DNA from 2 places in the Streptomyces sp. NPDC055955 genome. Region 2 is predicted to be linked to the other one. Evidence: riboswitches for the same ligand, from Rfam matches in the RefSeq annotation. Region 2 holds a riboswitch; the other holds the start of a gene.

Region 1 (7,966 bases), on a different contig from region 2:
TGCGCGGCGCGCGTCCCGGCGGCGCCCCGCACCGGACGGTCGTGCACGCCGCGGACCGGGAGGCCGAGCTGGCCTCGCTGTTCGGCGAAGGCACGGCCGTGGCGGAGCGGCCCACGGTCACGGTGCTGCGTCCCGACGACGCCTCGACGGTGCCGGACCCGGAGCACGAGGCGGTGACCCTGGTGGTCACGGTGGCGCGCGGCGCACGCGTGACGGACGCGGACGTGGAGCGGGTCCTGGACGCGGCCGGGCGGGCGGTCCCCGGGCTGCGTGACCGTCTGCTGTGGCACGAGGTCCGCACCCCGTCGGATGTCGCCGAGTCCACGGGCGCGGACGGCGGTTCGGTGCCCGCGCCGGCTCTGGCCGCGGCCTCCGGCCGGCTCCTGCACCCGTCGAACAGCACACTCGTCGCGGGCCTGTTCGCCGTCGGCGGCTGGTCGCACCCGGGCGGCGGGCTGCCGCACGCGGGGATGTCGGGCGCGCTGGCGGCCGGGCTGATCGTGGAGGGCCCGGACTTCCGCGGCTCGCAGTGACGGGCGGCGCCCGCCGGATTCAGTAGCGGTACTGCTGCTGCTCGTCGTAGCCGGAGCCGCCGTCGTAGCCGCCGTGGCCGCTCTGCTCGTACGGGTAGGGCTGCTCCGGGGGCAGTTCGCCGCCGTACTGCTGGTGCTGGTCGTCGCCGGTGCGCTGCTGGGGCACCCAGACCCCGCCGGGCGGCGTCTCCATGCCGTAGCCGCCCGCCGCGTACGGGTCGCCGTACTGCTGTCCCGTGCCGTACGCGTCGTCGTACTGGGGCTGCGCCGGGTAGGTCTGCGTCCCGATGTACGGGTCGGAGTAGGCGGCGTACTGCTGCTGGCCGTTGTCGTAGCCGTACTGCTGCTGGTCGTAGCCCGCGTACGCGTCGTAGCCGTAGCCCTGCGCGGCGGAGTCCGTCTGCGCGGCGGCCGGGGTGTAGACGCCGTACTGGCCGGTGTCGTCGGGCATCGGCTCCGGCGCGTAGACCGACGTCACCTCGGCCGCGGACTCGGGTTCCGGGGCGTCGGACTCGTACTCGAGGTCGGAGACCTCCAGGGTCGGGTCCTGGTGGACCGGCTCCTTGATCTTGCGCCGCTTGCTCGCGCCGGGGTTCCCGCCGAGCGCCCAGCCCGTGGAGAAACCCCTGCGGAACGACAGCGTCACGTACGTCTGGCCGACGGCGAACGTGATGGCGCCGATCCCGATGACGATCACCGACGGGATCAGCACACCGAGGACGACACCGAGGAACCCGACGAAGGCGAGCAGCCGGTAGCGCAGCCGCGCCTTGTACTGGAGCAGTACCTCACCGAGCAGCCACAACGCGACGATTCCGAACGCGATGTAGAGGACCGTCCAGCCCATGTACGCCCCTCTCGTACGGCCGCCGCCCCTGGTGGAACACGGCCGGGTCAGGCCCGCTGGTCGTGCAGGCCCAGATTCTCGTAGATCTCCAGTGTCGCCGTGGAGTTGTTGAGCGTGATGAAGTGCAGACCCGGAACGCCCTCGTCCAACAGCTTCGCGCAGAACTCCGTCGCGAACTCGATGCCAATGGAGCGTACAGCCGCCGGATCGTCTTTGGCTGTGAGGATGCGCTCTTTCAGGGCGGGCGGAAACGTGGCGTTGCTGAGCTGCGGCAGCCGCTCCAGCATGCGCACGCTCGTGACCGGCATGATCTCCGGGATGACGGGGGTGTCGCAACCCGCCGCCGCGACCCGGTCGCGCAGCCGCAGATATTCCTCCGGGTAGAAGAACATCTGGGTGATCGCGTAATCCGCGCCCGCCCGGCACTTGTCCACGAAGTGGCGCACGTCGGAGTCCCAGTCCTCGGAGCGCGGGTGCATCGCGGGGAAGGCGGCGACGCCGACGCAGAAGTCGCCCGACTCCTTGATGAGCCGGACCAGTTCGGCGGCGTAGGTCAGACCCTCGGGGTGCGCGACCCAGTCGGCCATGGGGTCGCCGGGCGGATCTCCGCGCACGGCGAGGATGTTCCTGATGCCGGCGTCCGCGTACTGGCCGATGATGTTGCGCAGCTCGGCCACGGAGTGGTCGACGGCCGTGAGGTGGGCGACCGGGGTCAGGGTCGTGTCGGCGACGATCTGCTCCGTCTCGCGGACCGTGCCGGCGCGGGTGGAACCGCCGGCCCCGTACGTCACGGAGACGAAGTCGGGCGCGACGGCCTCGACCCGGCGCAGCGCGTTCCAGAGGTTCCGCTCACCCTTCGGGGTCTTCGGCGCCGAGAACTCGAACGAGAAGGTCGTCTTGCCGGTCGCGAGCATGTCGCGCACGGTGCGTGCGCGATCAGTCCTGGTGGAAGCGGTGCCAAGGGCCATATGGGCAGGTTAGCCACGGGAGCGCCCTGTCCCTAATCCCCGTCCACCCTGCGGACACACGTCTTGGCGGAGCGTGTCCGGGCGGGTCAGGCCGTACGCAGCCGCTTCGCGAGGTCGGCCGCCGCCGCGCCCGGGTCGTCCGCCTCGGTGATGGCACGGACGACGACGACGCGGCGGGCGCCGGCTTCGAGCACCTCGTCCAGGTTCCCCGCGTCGATGCCGCCGATCGCGAACCAGGGGCGGTCCGTGCCGAGCGAGGCCGTGTGACGCACCAGGTCGAGGCCGGGCGCGTACCGGCCGGGCTTGGTGGGCGTCGGCCAGCAGGGGCCGGTGCAGAAATAGTCCACGCCGTCCTGGACGGCGGCCGCGGCGGCCTCCGTGTCTGCGTGCGTGGAGCGGCCGATCAGGACGTCCTCGCCGAGGATGGCGCGGGCGGCCGCGACCGGCAGGTCGCCCTGGCCCAGGTGCAGGACATCGGCGCCGGCGGCGTGGGCGACGTCCGCCCGGTCGTTGACCGCGAACAGCTTGCCGTGGCGGGCGGCGGCGTCGGCGAGGACGGCCAGGTGCTCCAGCTCCTCGCCCGCCTCCATGCCCTTGTCGCGCAGCTGAACGATGTCCACGCCGTTCGCCAGAACGGCGTCGAGGAACTCGGGGAGGTCGCCCTGGCGCTTGCGGGCGTCCGTGCACAGGTACAGCCGGGCGTCGGCGAGCTGGGCGCGCTGCGTGGCGGCCATGGCCATGGGTGAGTCCCCCCGTGGTCGGTGGCGTGGGGGGGGCGGGGGGGGGGGGCCCCCCCCCCCGCGGGGGGGGGGGGGCGAGGCGCGCGGCGGGGGGCGGGGCGGGCCCCCCCGGCCCCCCGGCGAGCGGCGCCCCCCCCCGGGGGGGGGCCGGGGGCGGGCGGGGGGGCGGCCCCGGCCCGGGGGGCCCCCCCCCCGGGGGGGGGGGGGGGGGGGGGGGGGGGGCGCGCCCCCCCCACGCCGGACGGTTGTCAGGTCAGACGGCGAGCGCCTGGGCGCGGCGCTTCACCTCCGTCCCGCGATTCTCGCTCAGCGCCTGCGCGGGGGTGCCCGGCAGGGTCGGATCGGGGGTGAAGAGCCACTCGAGCATCTCTTCGTCGTTGAAGCCGTCGTCCCTGAGCAGGGTCAGCGTCCCGGTGAGGCCCTTGACGACCTTGTCGCCGTCGATGAAGGCGGCGGGCACGTGCAGCGCCCTGTTCTCACCGCGGCGTACGGCGATCACCTGGCCTTCCTTCACCAGCTGCCGCACACGCGTCACCTCCACGCCGAACCGCTCGGCGATGTCGGGGAGGGTGAGCCACTCGGGGACGAGAGCATCGATCTTTGCGTCAATCTCGGTCACAGGACAAGCCTGCCATCCCGGACTGACAGTGGGAAACGCGGCCGCGCAAAAGGACCCCCGCCCGCGCGGGGCGGTCACACGACTGCGGCCTTCAGGGGACGGGCCGGGTCGCTGATGACCTGCGGATCCAGCGGGGCGCCGGACTCGATGAGCTTGCGTCCCTGCGCCAGGTCGCGCGGGCGGCCCACGGCGAGGACGCCGACGAGACGGCTCTCGCGCAGCCAGCACACGCTCCAGGAGGCGCCCTGCGGGTCGCCGCGCCACACGGTGGTGTCGGCGGCCGCGTGATGCCCGGCGTACTGGACGAAGCGGCCGAACTGCTCCGACCAGAAGTACGGCACCGGGTCGTACGTCGCCGGGGTGTCGCCGATGATGTTGGCGGCGACCGTGCGGGGGCCCTGGAGCGCGTTGTCCCAGTGGTGGACCATCAGGCGCTCGCCGTACCGTCCCGAAGGGAAGGACGAGCAGTCACCCACCGCGTACACATCGGGCTCGGAGGTGCGCAGGCGGTCGTCCGCCACGACCTCGCGGTGGGCGCCGAGCGTGATGCCGGAGCCGGTGAGCCAGCCGGTGGCGGGGCGGGCCCCGATGCCGACGACGACGGCGCCGGCGGGCACCCGGGTGCCGTCGTCGAGAAGGACGGCGCCCGGTTCGACGTGCTCCACGCGCGCGTGGGTGCGCAGTTCCGCCCCGGCGTCCGCGTACCAGGCGGCCATGGGGGCGGCGACCTCCTCGGGCAGCGCCCCGGCGAGCGGCCGCTCGGCCGCCTCGACGACGGTGACCGCGCATCCCGCCTCGCGGGCCGCGGTGGCGAACTCGGCGCCGATCCAGCCCGCTCCCACGACGACGATGTCGCGCTGCGCGGCGAGGACGGGGCGCAGACGTTCGGCGTCGTCGAGCGTGCGCAGCAGATGGACTCCGGGGATGTCCTCCGTGCCGGGCAGCCTGATGGGCTCGGCGCCGGTCGCGAGGACGAGGACGTCGTAGGGGGCGGGTCCGGTGGCGGTGTCGAGGGTGTGTTCGGCGGGGCGTACGCCGGTGACCTCGCGGCCCAGTTCGAGCGTGATGTCGAGTGCTTCGAAGTCGACGTCGAAGGCGGACCCCTCGGCCTTGCCGAGCAGGACGGCCTTGGACAGCGGGGGCCGGTCGTACGGCTGGTGGGGTTCGGCGCCGATCAGCGTGACGGCGCCGGTGAAGCCCTGTTCGCGCAGGGCCACGGCGGTCTGGACCCCCGCCATCCCGGCGCCGACGATGACGACGTGCCGCCCTGCCTGGTTCTGGGTCTGCTCGCTCACCGGATCACCATATGCACCTGACGTTCAGTCAGTCAGCGGGCCGCGTCACTCCGGTCCCGTGACGTCTTCCACACCGGCCGCCGGTTTGACCGCCGCGGCCGCCCGCGCCGTCAGGCGCCGGGGACCTCTTCGACGACGCTCGTCCCGCTGCCCGCCTGCGACTCCCACTCCCACGTCTCGTCCAGCCGCACCCGCCCGTCGGGAAGGTCCACGACGAGCGAGACACAGTGCCCGGAGGAGGTCGTCTCGTCCGTCTTCAGCTGTACGTACCTGAAGTCGATCCGGTCACCCTCGCGGGTGCCCACGAGGTGGCCGCGCACCACGTCCCCGCCCGCGTACTCGGCCCAGATCCGGCCGTCCTCCTCGTGGTAGGCGAACCGCGTCTGCGTACCCACCTGACCTGGCGCCTGGTCGGCGACCGGGGCGAGAACGAGTCCGTCGAGCGAGCGGGCCATGCGCGGGGGCTCCCTTACTGGGCGTCGGTGCAGTGGGTCAGGGGGTTAGGGTGGCCACCGTAAAGCACTCGCGGGAGCCCGGACGTACCGGGCTGAGAGGGAGGCTGGGACGGCCTCCGACCGTACGAACCTGATCCGGGTCATGCCGGCGAAGGGAGGGGCTGGACGCCCATGTCGCGTACTTCTGAAGGCTCCGACGTCCTGGTCGTGGGCGGCGGGATCATCGGTCTCGTCACCGCGTGGCGGGCCGCGCAGCGCGGGCTGCGCACCGCGGTCGTGGACCCCGAACCGGGCGGCGGGGCCGCCCAGGTGGCGGCCGGGATGCTCGCCGCCGTCACCGAACTGCACTACGGAGAGACCGAACAGACCCTCCTCGGCCTCAACGTCGAGTCCGCGCGCCGCTATCCGGCGTTCGCGGCCGAGCTCTCCGAGGCCACCGGGCTCGACCTCGGTTACCGCGCGTGCGGCACCCTCGCCGTGGCGCTCGACTCGGACGACCGCGCGCACCTGCGGGAACTGCACGCCCTCCAGCACAAGTCGGGCCTGGACTCGGAGTGGCTGTCGGGCCGTGAGTGCCGGCGCCTCGAACCGATGCTGGCCCCGTCCGTGCGGGGCGGCCTGCGCGTCGACGGTGACCACCAGATCGATCCGAGACGCCTCGCGAAGGCCCTTGTGGCGGCCTGCGAGCTGGCCGGGGTGCGGTTCCACCGGCAGTGGGCCAAGCGGCTGACAGTCGTCCGCGAGGGCGCGCGCGGCGTGGTCCTCGCCGACGGCACCGTGCTCGACGCGGACCGGGTCGTCCTCGCCGGCGGCAGCCTCAGCGGCAGGCTCGCCGGGGTCCCGGACGACGTACTGCCGCCGGTGCGCCCGGTGAAGGGACAGGTACTGCGCCTGACCGTGCCGAAGGTGTACGCGCCGTTCCTGAGCCGCACCGTGCGCGCCGTCGTGCGCGGCGGCAACCTCTACCTGGTGCCCCGGGTCAACGGCGAGCTCGTCGTCGGGGCCACCAGCGAGGAGCTCGGCTGGGACACGACGGTCACCGCGGGCGGCGTCTACGAGCTGCTGCGTGACGCCCACGAGCTGGTGCCCGGCATCACGGAGCTGCCGCTCACGGAGACCCGCGCGGGCCTGCGCCCCGGCTCCCCCGACAACGCCCCGATCCTCGGCCCGACCGCACTGCCGGGCCTGCTGCTCGCCACCGGCCACTACCGCAACGGCGTGCTGCTCACGCCGGTCACCGGCGACGCCATGGCCCACGTGCTCGCCACCGGCGAACTCCCCGAAGTGGCCCGCCCCTTCACCCCGCGGCGCTTCGACGCCGTCCCCGCACCCGTCTCTGTGGAGCAGTCCGTATGACCGTGTCCGTCACCCACGTATCCGTGAACGGGGAGGGCCGCCAGGTCGCCCCGGGCACCACGCTCGACGCCCTCGTCTCCACGCTGACCAGCGCGCCGTCCGGGGTCGCCGCCGCACTCAACGAAACCGTCGTCCCGCGCACCCGGTGGGCCGTCACCGCACTCACGGACGGGGACCGTGTCGAGGTCCTCACCGCGGTCCAGGGAGGCTGAACCCATGGCTGACGACTCCTTGGTCATCGGCGGTACGTCGTTCTCGTCCCGGCTGATCATGGGCACGGGCGGGGCGCCCAGCCTCGACGTCCTCGAACGCTCCCTCGTCGCGTCCGGCACGGAGCTGACGACCGTCGCGATGCGGCGCGTGGACGCGAGTGTGCAGGGGTCCGTGCTCTCCGTCCTGGAGAAGCTGGGGATCCAGGTACTGCCGAACACGGCGGGCTGCTTCACCGCCGGTGAGGCCGTCCTGACCGCCCGCCTCGCGCGCGAGGCGCTCGGCACGGACCTGGTCAAGCTGGAGGTCATCGCGGACGAGCGCACCCTACTGCCCGACCCGATCGAGCTCCTGGACGCGGCGGAGATCCTCGTCGACGACGGCTTCACCGTGCTGCCGTACACGAACGACGACCCGGTGCTCGCGCGGAAGCTGGAGGACGTGGGCTGTGCCGCGGTCATGCCGCTCGGCTCCCCCATCGGCTCCGGGCTCGGCATCCGCAACCCGCACAACTTCCAGCTGATCACCGAGCACGCGGGCGTGCCGGTGATCCTGGACGCGGGCGCCGGGACGGCGTCCGACGCGGCGCTCGCGATGGAGCTGGGGTGCGCCGGTGTGATGCTCGCCTCAGCGGTCACCCGCGCACAGGAGCCGGCCTTGATGGCGCAGGGCATGCGGCACGCGGTCGAGGCGGGGCGGCTGGCGTTCCGGGCGGGCCGTATCCCCCGCAGGCACTTCGCCGAGGCCTCGTCGCCCGTGTCCGGGATGGCCAGGCTGGACCCGGAGCGGCCCGCGTTCTGAGGGGCGTACAGCCCGGTCACAGCTCTGCTGCAGTACGGCCGCTCGCGGAGCCGGGTGTCGGCGGCGGCTCGTACACTCACCTGCGTGGACACGACCCTTCAGGACCCTCTCGTCGGGCAGGTGCTCGACGGCCGGTACCGCG
Region 2 (7,966 bases):
TACGGACTCTTCGACCCCAACGGCACGGACCTGCTCGCCGCCGCCCGCCGCTACGGCCTGCGCGTCCCCGAGGACCTGCTGCTCGTCTGCTGCAGCGAATCCGCCGTCTACGCCACCACGGAACCACCCATCACGACCCTCTCGCTCAAGCCACGGCGGATCGGCACCGCGGTCGTCCAGCTCCTGATCGACGCCATCGAGGGGGTTGAATCGGAGCAGACGGTGGAGCAGGTGATACCGACGGAACTCATCGTCCGGACCTCGTCCCAGCGCCGTCCACCCCGCACGACGGTCAGCCCGCCCCGCTCCCCGGGACAGGGCTGAACGACGGCTTCCGGGTGGTCCCCCCGAAGACCACCCGGAAAAGCCCGTACCAATTCGGGAGAAAAGCACGGTGAACAGCCGCCCGGATCGGATTCACCACCCCTGGTGCATCACACAGCGCGAGCTGCATTCCTATGATGGGCGCACGACACCGCGGGCCGCTGCGACCAGGCAGTCCGATCGGGTGCAGAGGCGGCGCAATGGTGGTGGAGGGGTCGATGACTCAGGGGGCCGGTCAGGGACCCGAGGTGCGCACGGCGACGCTGCGCGACTTCCGCGTTCCCGCGTACGTCCATGACGTACCGGCGAACGTCCAGGAGCCCGGCCACGACCCCGCTCCACCCGCCCCGGCCGTGCCCCCGCGGACGGAGCCGGATCTCGCGTACCAGGAGCCGTCGCTCTCGCAGCCCTCCTACGCGGAGCCGACGCCTCAGGACCCCGCGTTCGACCAGCCCGACGGGTACACGCCCACCCAGCGCGACCTGCCGGTCATCAACCGCGGTGACACGGTCCAGGTGCAGATCGACACCGAGCCCGCGCCCCGTCCCGCCGACGGCCTAGGCCCGCTGTATGTCGTCGGCGACGTGCACGGCTACCTCGACGAACTGATCGCGGCCCTGCACGAGCAAGGCCTCATCGACGCCGAGGGCAGCTGGTCGGCGGGCACCGCCCGGCTCTGGTTCCTCGGTGACTTCACCGACCGCGGGCCCGACGGCATCGGCGTCATCGACCTCGTGATGCGACTGTCCGCGGAGGCCGCGGCCGCCGGCGGCTACTGCAAGGCCCTCATGGGCAACCACGAGCTGCTCCTGCTCGGCGCCAAACGCTTCGGCGACACTCCGGTCAACTCGGGCGCGGGTACCGCCACTTTCCAGGCGGCCTGGTTGCTCAACGGCGGTCAGAAGGCGGACATGGACCGTCTCCAGGACGTCCATCTGCAGTGGATGTCCCGGCTCGACGCCATCGAGCTGGAGGACGACCACCTCCTGATGCACTCCGACACGACCGCGTACCTCGACTACGGCGACTCGATCGAGGCGGTCAACGACACGGTCCGCGAGACCCTCACCCGTAACGACGCGGACGAGTGCTGGGACCTCTTCCGCAAGTTCACCAAGCGCTTCGCGTTCCGCGACGAATCCGGACCCGGAGCCGTGCGCGAGCTCCTCGACGCGTACGGCGGCGCGCGCGTCGTCCACGGCCACAGCCCCATCCCGTATCTCCTCGGCGAGGTCGGCACCGAGGACGCGGCGGACGGATCCGAGGACAGCCGCCCGCAGATCGAGGGCCCGCATGTGTACGCGGGCGGTCTCGCGATCGCGATGGACGGCGGAGTGACCATGGCCGGAAAGCTGCTGGTCCAGCAACTCCCCATGGATAGCTAGGCGTTCCCCGGGCAGGCGCACCGAACGGGGCCTCGGTCCGGCCACCGGGCCGAATTCGGGAAACCCCCTGTCACCGCGTGCCGTCACCGCTCTACCATCGGCTTATCCGTAGCAGGCTCCCCTCCGTTTCTGCCCGACGGCTCGTAACCATGCGAGCCCCCAAGCCCTACGGAGCATCGGGGGATGCACATGAACAGCGCTCCGCACCTGCTGAACGAGGACCGCCCCGAGTTCGAGCGGATCCTCGATGAAGCGCTGCGTACCGCACCGGACCGCCCTGATCTCGCCGCAGTGGGCCAGCGGCTCAACCCCGAACAACTACGCACCATGGCGCTCAACGCCACCGCGCTGATCACGGCCGCCGCAGCGACCGAGTACCAGAACTACGTGAAGGTCCGCGCCGACCTGCGCGCCTCGCCCCGGCCCGTGCGTCCGCTGCGTGAAGAAGGAAGCGCGGCGGAGTCCGGCGGCGGAGCGATCGGCCTGGCCGCCACGGTGGGCGAGGTGGCGGAGACCACCGGCGCCGGCGTCATAGCCGTCGTCGCGGTGCTCGCCCCCGTGCTCGCCGGGACGGCTGCCGCGATCTTCCTGCTCGTCGGCTACATCCTGAAGATGCTCGATCCGGAACCGGCGTTCGCCCAGACCTTGTTGACGGCCGGCTGGGTGTTCGGCGCGCTCACGGCCGCGGGCATTCTTGTCGCCGGCGTGGGCCTGCTGCTCACCGCTCTGCGCAACGGCGCGACGTCCTTGCCAGCCGGCGCGCACAGCGAGTCGAACGAGGAGCTGGACCGGGCAAGGGAAGCGTGGTGCCTGGTGCTCCTGGAGCGCGGCATCCTGCCGTTTCTCCGGGAGGCCCTCGCGGAACCACCACCGGCCCCCGCCAACCGCGGGGGCGTTCCCGGAACCGCGGGCCGCATGCCGCATCTCGGGTACAACAGGCCCGGGTTCAGCAGCCCGGGCGCCGACAGCGGCTCCCCTGCGGCCCCGCGTCCGACCTACTCGAGCCCGGACTTCACGAGCCCGGACTTCGGAGGCCCGGACCACCAGCCGGACTAGGGTCTTTCGTCCGGATCGGGCGAGCCCAGCCCGATCCGGACGAGAGGCCCCAGGGCCTGCCGTAGCTCGGACCCGGGACACTCTGTCCACCGGCCGCGAAGGGCGACCGGTGGACAGCGCGCGGCGCCTGCGGGCGGCGCGGGCGAGGTCAGTCCGCGATCGGCAGATAGACCCGGTTGCCCGCGGCGGCGAACTCCCTGGACTTCTCCGCCATGCCCTCCTCGATCTCGCTCTTCGTCCCGCCGTGCTGGCGGCGGATGTCCTGCGAGATCTTCATCGAGCAGAACTTCGGCCCGCACATCGAGCAGAAGTGGGCCGTCTTCGCGGGTTCGGCCGGGAGCGTCTCGTCATGGAACTCCCTTGCCGTGTCCGGGTCGAGGGCGAGGTTGAACTGGTCCTCCCAGCGGAACTCGAAGCGCGCGTCGGAGAGGGCGTCGTCCCACTCCTGGGCACCCGGGTGCCCCTTGGCGAGGTCCGCCGCGTGGGCCGCGATCTTGTAGGTGATGACGCCGGTCTTCACGTCGTCACGGTTGGGCAGGCCCAGGTGCTCCTTGGGCGTGACGTAGCAGAGCATCGCCGTCCCCCACCACGCGATCATCGCGGCTCCGATGCCGGAGGTGATGTGGTCGTACGCAGGGGCGATGTCGGTCGTCAGCGGGCCGAGTGTGTAGAAAGGCGCCTCCTCGCACACCTCCTGCTGAAGGTCGATGTTCTCCTTGATCTTGTGCATCGGGACGTGCCCGGGGCCCTCGATCATCGTCTGCACGTTGAAGCTCTTCGCGATCGTGTTGAGCTCCCCGAGCGTCTTCAGCTCGGCGAACTGTGCCTCGTCGTTGGCATCCGCGATCGAACCCGGCCGCAGGCCGTCGCCCAGCGAATAGGTGACGTCGTACGCCGCGAGGATCTCGCAGAGCTCCGCGAAGTTCTCGTAGAGGAAGCTCTCCTTGTGGTGCGCCAGGCACCAGGCGGCCATGATCGAACCGCCGCGCGAGACGATGCCCGTCTTGCGATTGGCGGTGAGCGGGACGTACGGCAGCCGCACGCCCGCGTGGACCGTCATGTAGTCCACGCCCTGCTCGGCCTGCTCGATGACCGTGTCCTTGTAGATCTCCCAGGTCAGTTCCTCGGCGCGGCCGTCGACCTTCTCCAGCGCCTGGTAGAGCGGGACCGTGCCGATCGGGACGGGGGAGTTGCGCAGGACCCATTCGCGCGTGGTGTGGATGTTGCGACCGGTGGAGAGGTCCATGACGGTGTCGGCGCCCCAGCGGGTCGCCCATGTCATCTTCTCCACCTCTTCCTCGATGGACGAGGTGACCGCGGAGTTGCCGATGTTGGCGTTGACCTTCACCAGGAACCGCTTGCCGATGATCATCGGCTCGATCTCCGGGTGGTTGACGTTGGCCGGCAGGACCGCGCGGCCCGCGGCGATCTCCTCGCGGACGACCTCCGGCTCCACGTTCTCCCGGATGGCCACGTACTCCATCTCGGGCGTGACCTCCCCGCGCCTGGCGTACGCGAGTTGGGTCACCGCCTGGCCGTCACGCCCGCGGCGAGGCTGGCGGGGGCGGCCGGGGAAGACCGCGTCGAGGTTGCGCAGACCGCCGCGCGGCGAGGTGTGCTTGATGCCGTCGTCCTCGGGGCGGACCGGGCGGCCCGCATACTCCTCGGTGTCGCCACGGCTGATGATCCAGTTCTCCCTCAGCGGCGCGAGGCCCCTGCGGACATCGGTGTCGACACTCGGATCGGTGTACGGCCCGGACGTGTCGTAGAGCGTGACCGCCGTGCCGTTGGTGAGGTGCACCTGGCGGACCGGCACCTGGAGGTCAGGGCGTGAGCCCGTGACGTACCCCTTGTGCCAGCCGATGGACTTCCCGGCCTCGCCCGTCTCTGCGGACAGGTTGGAGGCAGGCGTGCGTGCGTCCGATGTGGTCATGAGACCTACTCCCTACGCCGGCATTACCCGGTAACAGGTTCGGCGGTCGACGCAGCGGCTTCCGTCGGGCGATGTTTCATGTGAAACATCGCCGAAGCGGAGGTCAGCGCCCTCTCAGCCCGGTGCTCCGAGCTCCCGCGTGTGCAAAGGTGCCCCCACGCTAGCGCCATTTCTGGCGCGCTGAACAGAGGGCCCCTGCCGTTCTTGCGATGATCGGGCGGTGACCAGCACGCAGCAGTCTCCGTCCTCACCGCCGCATCCGCCGCACGCCCAGGGGGGCGGAGGGCACGGCCACTCCCACAGTCACGGCCCTGCCGCGCCCGTTTCCCAGCATCTGCGCAAGGTCATCGCCGCCGTGCTCATCCCGTTCTCCGTGGCGGTCGTCGTCGGCCTGGTGGTGCTCTGGCCCGGCGGCGCCCCCTCCCATGCCCGTACGGGCGTCGGCTTCGACCGGCAGACCCAACAGGGCACCGTCATACGGGTCGACAAGGTCGACTGCCGGTCCGTAAACGCCTCCGGCGACACCCCCACCGGCGATACGTCGACCGCCGAGGGTCGGTCCGCCGAGCAGCAGGCGAAGGGCACGTGCGAGAAGGCGACAGTCCGTGTCGACGGCGGCAAGGACACCGGGCATACGTTCACGGAGATCGTGCAGCCGGACTCGCCGCGGCAGTTGCACGAGAACCAGAAGGTGATCGTGGCCTACGCGCCCGACGCACCCAAAGAACTTCAGTACTCCGTCACCGATGTGAACCGCAGGCTCCCGATGACGCTCCTCGCCGGGATCTTCGCGCTGGCCGTGGTCGTCGTGGGACGACTGCGGGGGGTCATGGCACTCGTCGCGCTGGCCGTCAGCTTCCTGGTGTTGACCTTCTTCATCCTGCCCGCGATCCTCCAGGGCTCAAATCCACTGGTGGTGGCGGTGGTCGGGGCGAGCGCCATCATGCTGATCGCTCTCTACATGTGTCACGGTCCGACGGCCCGAACGTCGGTCGCGGTGCTCGGCACGCTGGTCTCTCTGCTCCTGATCGGCCTGCTCGGTTCGCTGTTCATCGGCTGGGCCGCGCTGACCGGCAACACCGACGACAACACAGGCCTGATCCACGGTCTCTACCCGTCCATCGACATGAGCGGTCTGCTGCTCGCCGGCGTCATCATCGGTTCGCTCGGCGTGCTCGACGATGTGACGGTCACACAGACGTCGGCGGTGTGGGAGCTGCATCAGGCCGACCCGACGATGGGCCGGCGCGGCCTGTACCGCGCGGGCATCCGGATCGGCCGCGACCACATCGCGTCCGTGGTCAACACACTGGTCCTGGCGTACGCGGGCGCGGCGCTGCCGCTGTTGCTGCTCTTCTCGATCGCGCAGAGCGGTGTGGGCACCGTGGCCAACAGTGAACTGGTGGCCGAGGAGATCGTCCGGACTCTGGTGGGCTCGATCGGGCTGGTCGCCTCGGTGCCGGTGACGACCGCGCTCGCGGCTCTGGTGGTCTCCGCCGACCGACCCGGATCCTCGTCCGCTGCCACGGCCGGTCCGGCACGCGGAGGAAGGGGCCGGCGTCGGAAGCGCTGAACCCCTGCGAGGGCAGCCCCGGGGCGCCGGTCTGCTGAAGCGTTACATCAGTTGATCGTGCCGGACTTCTGGAGCCCGTCAGCCCGCGCTCTGCTCCTCGGCGAGGATCCGGTCGAGTGCCTCGTCGAGATGCGTCTCGAAGTCGGCGAGCGCCCGCTCCTGGCCGAGCGGGACCAGCTTGTCGGTGCGGTCGAGGAACGCGACGAGGGGGGCGACGCCCGCCTTGAACAGTGCCTGGTCCCCGCCCACTTGGAGCCGGATGTGCACCTCGCCCGGCATGTCGCCGGGGCTGCCGGCCAGTTCCACCGGCTCGATGCGCACATCGCCGTCGCCACAGGGGCCGGCCACGCCGTCCACCAGGAGCTCTCTGCCGAACGCCCACGTCACCGGGGCGTCTCCGGGGAGGTGGAAGGTCAGCCGCACGGCGTAGGGATCAGCGGCGGCGTACCGCAGCTCCACCGGGATGCGGAACGAGAGTTCCTCGGAGACGAGGAAGCTCATCATGACCTCTGCTTGTACTGCCTGTACCGACTCGCGCATCGCCTACCCCGTCAATTTGCCGTCGATCGGCCGGGAACAGCCTTCCCGACGCTCTTCGCATCTTGCTTAACGTACATGCGGGATCACAAGGAGTGAGTTTTCAGATGCTGATAGAGAAGGCGAGTGTCCCCACGAGTTTCCCGACTTCGTTCTGCAGCTGACGGGCCGCGGGCAGCAGACGACCGGCCTGATGGGACGGGAGGGAGACCGCCATCGTCGCCGCGGTGGAGCCCACGGTGATGGGAAACGCGGCGCAGACTGTGCCCAACGCGTACTCCTGACGCTCCACGACCGGCTGCATCCGCCCCTGTCCGTTCAGCCGTCGCAGCAGCGCGCGGTCGTCACGCACCGTGTACGGGGTGATCGAATGGGCGGGATAGCGGTCGAGGTGATCGCGTCGGCTCTCGTCGTCGAGCTGGGCGAGGAGGCACTGGCCGATCGCGTGGGCGTGCCCCGTCTCACGGAAGTCGGCCCATTCGGCGACCGCGGGATTCCCGGGCGTGTCGGCGACGGCCACAACTTCGATCTCGCCCTCGCGGTAAACCGAGAAGTACACCGGGACGCCGATGGCGTCGCGCCAGTGCTGCAGGGCTTCGGTGATCATGCCGCGACGATTCTGCTGCGCTCCGCTGCTGCTCAGCCTCTCGGCCGCCGCCCCCAGGACGAACAGACCGGTCTCCTTGCGGAGATAGCCCTCGTGGGCGAGCGTGCGCAGCAGGTGGTACGCCGTGGGAAGCGCGAGGCCGGCCTCCCGGGCCAGCTGCTTGGCCGGCGCTCCCTCTTCGTGCGACGCGACGGCCTCGAGAAGGCGCATCGCGCGCTGGACGGAACCGATGAGGGTCGGAGGGGCGCCGGCCGGGCCCTCGGGGTGGGCCTCGGCCCGGGCGTCGTCGTAGGTGTGCGTGCGACATCCGTGTGGTGGGGCCACCGCATGTGGAGACTTGGCGTCGGCAGACATGGTGTCGGCGGACAGCGGGGCGGCGGAAAGCGGTTCAGCCGTGGCCAAGGTTCACTCCCGAAGCGCGTGGGGTCCCCCCGCTTCTCGGGAATCACGGGGGTGCGGCCGTCGAGTTCCGGACTCTAGCCCTGGCCACCACTTCGAGAGGGCCGCGCGGGGAAACTTCCCCCGCGCGAGCGAACCGATGCCTCGGGCTA

Evidence for each region. A riboswitch is a leader RNA that binds a small molecule or an ion and turns the genes downstream of it on or off. The one in region 2 is predicted to bind thiamine pyrophosphate.
Region 1: it holds a riboswitch for thiamine pyrophosphate, as region 2 does, so the genes downstream of both, thiO (glycine oxidase ThiO) here and thiC (phosphomethylpyrimidine synthase ThiC) in region 2, are expected to answer to the same signal.

Annotation. Positions count from the first base shown of each region.
Region 1 is NZ_JBHJYS010000017.1:179,426-187,391, forward strand. Features, by position in the region: gene ACFC96_RS30370 (phytoene desaturase family protein) at 1-533, shown strand, start outside; gene ACFC96_RS30375 (hypothetical protein) at 553-1,380, opposite strand; gene metF (methylenetetrahydrofolate reductase [NAD(P)H]) at 1,428-2,348, opposite strand; gene thiE (thiamine phosphate synthase) at 2,435-3,082, opposite strand; gene ACFC96_RS30390 (Rv2175c family DNA-binding protein) at 3,342-3,707, opposite strand; gene ACFC96_RS30395 (NAD(P)/FAD-dependent oxidoreductase) at 3,782-5,002, opposite strand; gene ACFC96_RS30400 (hypothetical protein) at 5,113-5,457, opposite strand; TPP riboswitch at 5,518-5,631, shown strand; gene thiO (glycine oxidase ThiO) at 5,629-6,813, shown strand; gene thiS (sulfur carrier protein ThiS) at 6,810-7,025, shown strand; gene ACFC96_RS30415 (thiazole synthase) at 7,030-7,824, shown strand; gene pknB (Stk1 family PASTA domain-containing Ser/Thr kinase) at 7,909-7,966, shown strand, end outside.
Region 2 is NZ_JBHJYS010000007.1:190,011-197,976, reverse strand. Features, by position in the region: gene ACFC96_RS16675 (LacI family DNA-binding transcriptional regulator) at 1-324, shown strand, start outside; gene ACFC96_RS16670 (metallophosphoesterase family protein) at 528-1,709, shown strand; gene ACFC96_RS16665 (hypothetical protein) at 1,893-2,765, shown strand; gene thiC (phosphomethylpyrimidine synthase ThiC) at 2,914-4,698, opposite strand; TPP riboswitch at 4,691-4,847, opposite strand; gene ACFC96_RS16655 (YibE/F family protein) at 4,919-6,271, shown strand; gene ACFC96_RS16650 (SsgA family sporulation/cell division regulator) at 6,350-6,811, opposite strand; gene ACFC96_RS16645 (IclR family transcriptional regulator) at 6,912-7,625, opposite strand; gene ACFC96_RS16640 (DUF5326 family protein) at 7,964-7,966, opposite strand, start outside.